Regions from separate parts of the Halobacillus salinarum genome, predicted to be linked through region 1. Evidence: riboswitches for the same ligand, from Rfam matches in the RefSeq annotation. Region 1 holds a riboswitch; the other holds the start of a gene.

Region 1 (3,023 bases):
ATCACCAGCATCGCTTGGTAAAGAATCGTACATTGCTTTAGCTGTATGGATCTTGATTGGAGCCGTCTTCTATCTCGTCAATGCAGGACGCTACAACTCAATCGAAGAGAAAGAAATGAATTATTTAATCCTGGCTAAAGAAACAATTGATGAATAACAAAACGCGGCAGGGCTTTTCTATTAAGCCTCTGCCGCGTTTTTCTATTCTTGATTCTTTACTTTTTTCACGTTGGTGTCTGCCATTTCCTCCATGGATTCACTGCCTGTAATCATCCACTGTCTCTTATCCATATCATACTTGAAATGGTAGTTCCAAAAGTTTTCATCTGTTTTAAGCTGAACGTTAGATGGGTCTTCCCCGTCTTCGTAATAAGCGCTGTTAAAGGTCAGCGCCGTTTCGACCGAAGCAATGTAATCCCCTTTGGATTCCTCAGCAAAAGCCAGGCTGTCCAAATTGAATACTGCTTTTTCGAACTCTCCTTTAAAGTGCATGTCATTTGCTTTTAACAAGCTTAACGAATCCTTTGCACTTGCCAGGTAATTCTCATTTTTCACGAGTTTAAACGCTCCTGCATCCATTGTCTTTTGCGCTTCCACCCATTGGTTGGCGTGGGTCGTCACAGTTTCGATTAAATCCGTTTCAAGATTCTTTTTTAAGTAATCGGCTGTAATCTCCGGCTCCACTTCGTCAAAGGAAATTTGGACAGGTTTTGCGTCATCCGCTTCAAATGTGTTGACGGTCACGTTTGTCACGTGCGGCTCGCCATCTTGTTTGTAGCTGCCTGTAATCTTATGTACGCCTGGCATGAGTCCACCCAGCTCGTAAATTTTCTTGTTTTTCATTGTGTTGATTTTTTTATCGTCGACATATAACTCCACATTGGGCAGGCTGGCTTGCACATTCAAGCTCACCGGGGAAAGGACAAATTGATAATTAGGAAAGAACAGCCACTTGCTGCCTTGCTTCTCAAGCGTTAAGTACCGGCTCTCAAGGGCCGTTTGGTTGCCATTTTTAATATGGCTCAAAAGGGAAACCATTTCATCACGATTGTCCTGGTAATACTCCATTAAATGCTCTGCCTGGGATTCATTAAAGGATTGCTCCTCACCGTTGAACGTTACGAGATCAGCGAGCTTTCCTGTATCATTGGATTGAATGGCTTTTTCCAATGCTTTTGTCGTATAGGAGGGAGAAGTGACCTTCTGCAAAATAAACCATCCCGTAACGAGTAAAGCAGCAACCATCACAGAGGTGATGATTATGGTAAAAACAGCCTTCCAATTCCTCTTAGTGTAGACTTCCTCTTCCTCATATTCATAAGGGTCCGGGGCCAGCTGAGTGGCATGAACCCAATCGGCCTGACTTCTCGCAAAATCCGCCGGCTCTTTTCTTGTTCTCTGTTCCCGCGGCTCTACCGCTTGTGTTTTATTACAAAACGGACAAGTCTCCGTATCTGGATAAATCAAGTTCTCGCAGTTTTCGCACTTTTTCATCATATCCCCCCAAAATAACCTATCATTCTATATATTACCATATAAAGAGGTTGGAGGACATAACAAATACGGGACATTAGACTCACGAAAAAACATAAAAAAGCCCCCCTAGAGGCGGCCAAAGGTTCATTTTTTCTTTTGATCTAAATAAGCACGGATCTCTTCTTTTGTTAACCCTATCCGTTTAGCCTGTTTCACTAAATCGATCCATTCAGCGTCCAGCCTCTCCATTTTCGTATGAGTCCTCAATGAATGATCCCTCCATCATTCATCCTTAGGCAACTCGGCGATCTTCTTCTACAGTATGTAGATAAAATCAATGGGAGTAGAAGACCCGTAGCTTTGCGTCCTTACCTTTCGATAAGTTTGCCATTATACTAGGAATGGAATAATTTGATAGAATTTTACTGTATACTTATTCTAATCTATTATTTGCCAATTGTACAGAAAAATCTAACAATTATTCGTCCTCTATTCGATAATTCGTGTGAGCTACCACGGTGCGGTCAAATTCAAAATCGATCTCCTCAAGGTTCTCCATGATCGTTAAATCTACAATCACCGAGCGCTGGCACTGACTGGGAATGACTTTTCCTTTAAAAACGATGTCGTTTCTCTCGAAGCTTACAACTTGTCCTGGATTTGCAATTCGATCGTCTGGTTGAATCATCATATGTATCCATCCTTTGCAAGAAAATTTACTAGCCTAATCGCTGAATAATTTCTTCGATTGCTACATTTGTATCTTCAACTAATCCATTGTCTACCCGGTCAATAAGGGAAGCGAGAATCTCTTTCAATTCCTCTGTTGTGCACACATTTTTCATTCCTTTGAAATGATATTTACAGAATATACTACTTGATACGACAGAAAAATACAAGCAAAAACTATTAATCTGACAATTATTAACTAAAAATTTATGGGAATTATTAATAAATATGAATAGAAAGCCGTGATCGTAAAAAGATCACGGCTTTCTATTGTTATGAATTTAATTCTTTTATCATATTATGAACTTTACTGACCTCTTCCTGAGGAACCATCAAGTAGTAGATATCATTGATATACTTGGAATGCCCGCTCATTTCATAGGTCGTTACATTTTTTCTTGTAGAACGATAATTGAAAAACAAGTTTTTCATATCGGAGAATTCCATGTTCGTTTTGACATTGCTGCCTAGTACATCTAATACAGAGCCGATTTTACTGACAGAGCCGACGTTTGCTCCTTTATCGATAATCGCCTGGATCACCTGACGCTGGCGTTCATTTCTGCCAAAATCTCCGCGCGGATCAAGGTGGCGCATGCGGACGTAGCCCATCGTTTTTTCCCCATTCAATTGAATATCGCCTTTTGCATAATGATAGCCTTTTTTATAATAGCCTTCATCATACCAATCGATGTTATTATGAACGGTAATACCGCCGACGGCGTCCACCATTTCGGACAGCCCTTCCATATTCAATTTCACGTAGTAATCAAGATCGATATCAAGAAAATTTTCCACCGTATTAATCGACATTTCTG
Region 2 (3,023 bases), 1.8 Mb from region 1:
AGCGGCTGGCCATTGCCTCCAGCAAGAATGATTACGTAACCTTTCCTCAAATGATGCATTGCTTTCAAACGAATGTACGGCTCGGCAACAGAGGGCATCGGAATGGAAGTCATCACTCTCACTTCCTGAGCAGTCTTATTCCTCAAAACTCCTCTCATCATTAAACTGTTAATAACCGTACCGACAGTCCCTATGTTATCTGCTTCTACTCGATCAATCCCCCAGGTTTCTGCCGTCCTCCCGCGAAAAATGTTGCCTCCTCCTACGACTATGGCAACCTCAACACCTGATTCGACAAGTGAAATGACTTCATTGGAAATATGATCTAGACAGGTGTGGTCAAAGTTCTCCATTCCTTGGCCGCTTAATGCCCCTCCACTGATTTTTAACAATATTCTTTTATACCTCATGCTGCCCTCCTCTGAAGAGATAAAAAACAAGCATAGACATCCCGGTCCATGCTTGCCTAATTAAAACGGGAAATGGATTGGCTGACAACAGCGATTAAACTCCTAATTACTGAACGACTCATTATTTCCCGCCTCCTTTATTATCCCATCAAACTACGTTTATTTTACCATAGGCCTATTAAGTTGTAACCTTGCTTTTTCCGCTAAATATAGTCAACGTTTTTCTTAATTCTTTGTTAAGGGTTTTATGAAAGTAAATAAATCAAATTGACAACTCGCCGAATAAGTGATACTTTTTTCATGGTAAAAAAAGAATAGTTGGCAAACTTATTGAAAGATAAGGACGCAAAGCTCCAGGTCTAAAACGGAATCCCGTCACGATGGCTGAGCTGCACCAGGCACTATTCGTACAACGTATCCTTTCTTTGCAAGGATACTTTTTTATGTATACAAACGATAAGGGAGAAATGAAACTATGGAATTAAAGAAAATCCAAGCCTTATTTCCTAGCGAAGACGGTAATAAGCATGATCGGGACGTTTTCGTTGGTATGATCTCTCAACTTCTCGAGGAATTAGATAGTAAAAAAAATGCTGAACAGTCGATTTTAGGAAAATCGAAGGACCGCTCTGGAGATTATTATCAACAAATTGTAAAAACTGCCGATATACCTCAAAGAGGAAAAAGTTTTGAAGAGGTCTTATCGGAATTATCTAATCTTATGGAAGGCCACCCTTATCATACGAAAAACTTTCTTACTAACGTCCTTCCAATGGCAAGTATTCCGGGACTGATCGGTCAATTCACCGCCTCACTTTTGAACGGCAATAACCTTTGGGATGTTTACGGCCCTGCAGGAGCTGAAGCAGAAACGAAGGTCATTTCTATTATGTCCAGGCTTGCCGGCTATGAACCGGAACAAAGCTGGGGATATACAACTTGGGGTGGCCAGGGGGCGGTTTTTACTGGTCTGCGCATTGCCATCACTAAGCAAGTGGAGGATGCACTTTATGAAGGTGTGCCTAATAACCTGTACTGCTTTTCTTCTGAACAGGCCCACTACAGTCTTATTAAATCAGCAGAAGCTACAGGGCTTGGCAGAAATAAAGTGATTAAAGTCCGGACCAAGCAAGATCATTCATTGGATGAAAATGACCTGTATTTAAAAATGAAAACAGTGATTGAACGCGGTGGTATTCCTGTATATGTAGTAGGAACAACCGGAACTACGGATAACTTTGGCATTGACAATCTTAAAGCCATTAAAGAAACCGTCGAGCAAGTTCGCATCGAGCATCAGCTCCCACCAATACATATTCATGCTGATTCTGCTTTGGGAGGCTTTTATTGTTTATTTAATTCCTATGACTTTGAGTCTAACCCGCTCGATTTTGAACCAGCTGTTCTACAAGGCCTAAAACAAATCACTGAAAGGATGCAGTACCTGCATTTAGCAGACAGCCTCTGTTTCGATTTCCAAAAATTAGGTCAGACCCCCTATGTAACCAGCCTTTTCTTAGTGAAGCAGAAACAGGATTTAGATAAAATCGACCTCGATGCCAAAGAATCTCCTTATGTAGGAGACCGTGCTTACGGAAGCTATCACACAAGCTATACGTTGGAATGTTCTAGAATGGCAAGCTCCATTTCAATTCTTACTGCCCTTAATATGTTTGGTGTCGAAGGATATCAACAGCTGCTTGCCAACTACGTACGGGTGAATTTGGCTTTCAGAACGAAATTACAAAAGCAGCTGCCTTCCATTGCGGTGACTAATCCGAACAACCCAGGACCGCTGACGGCCTTCCGCCTATATACCGGTAAACCTAAATGGGAGGAAGAACAGCAAGGGCAGTCTACTCTCAGGGAAATTCAAGAGGTCAATAAGTTGAACGAGTCTTTATTTGAGGCTCTCGGAAAAAGAAAAGATGAGATCTTTCTTGGAGATACGAAAAAGTTCGATATGGTTGCCGCTAAAGATCATCCGGTAGAAGTACCCATCTATGTTTCTAAACTATTTTGCATTTCCCCTTATACAGAAGTGGCCCATTTAGACAATGTCGTTGCTTTCATTGAATCGACCATCCAGGAAGTAATAAAGGAGAGCGAATTATACTTATGAAAAAGAAGTCGTCCTTATTTAAAAAAATAGCTTTAAGAATAGTACTCCCTATGCTTGTATTCGCTGCGTTATTCAGCAGTGCAATTTACCTGTTTTCAGGTTATATCGTGAAAGAATACCTTCAGCCAAGTTTTGAAGATTCCTTGAAAATTCAAATGCAGGATTTCACGCACGGGATAGATAAAGAGATGATCACTAAAGCCTATAACGGAGATTCTCAAGCACTGAGCAGTTTACAGCAGTACTTAAATCAATATAAAAAAGAAAATGACGTCGCCAATGCTTACATTTTAGGAAAGAAACAGGATCAAACCTTTATTGTAGCCATTAGTGACATGGAAGACACAATGGTGGATTACGATTTTGTACCGGAAATGACAGCCGCTATCGGCGGAGAGAGTGCGTTGAGTGATATTTACAGTGATGAATACGGGACGTACAAATCTTACTTTGCACCCATTGATGGCGTAAATGCGATTTTTGGGCTTGAT

Evidence for each region. A riboswitch is a leader RNA that binds a small molecule or an ion and turns the genes downstream of it on or off. The one in region 1 is predicted to bind cyclic di-GMP.
Region 2: another riboswitch for cyclic di-GMP. It lies ahead of MUN89_RS16870 (pyridoxal phosphate-dependent decarboxylase family protein); the one in region 1 lies ahead of MUN89_RS07225 (anti-repressor SinI family protein).

Annotation. Positions count from the first base shown of each region.
Region 1 covers NZ_CP095073.1:1,422,419-1,425,441, reverse strand. Annotated here, with positions in the region: gene MUN89_RS07235 (APC family permease) at 1-157, shown strand, start outside; gene MUN89_RS07230 (TcaA second domain-containing protein) at 202-1,497, opposite strand; gene MUN89_RS07225 (anti-repressor SinI family protein) at 1,621-1,743, opposite strand; cyclic di-GMP riboswitch class I at 1,769-1,875, opposite strand; gene MUN89_RS07220 (YkvS family protein) at 1,955-2,167, opposite strand; gene MUN89_RS21810 (hypothetical protein) at 2,196-2,321, opposite strand; gene MUN89_RS07215 (LCP family glycopolymer transferase) at 2,479-3,023, opposite strand, start outside.
Region 2 covers NZ_CP095073.1:3,249,306-3,252,328, forward strand. Annotated here, with positions in the region: gene pyrH (UMP kinase) at 1-410, opposite strand, end outside; cyclic di-GMP riboswitch class I at 721-807, shown strand; gene MUN89_RS16870 (pyridoxal phosphate-dependent decarboxylase family protein) at 886-2,532, shown strand; gene MUN89_RS16875 (methyl-accepting chemotaxis protein) at 2,583-3,023, shown strand, end outside.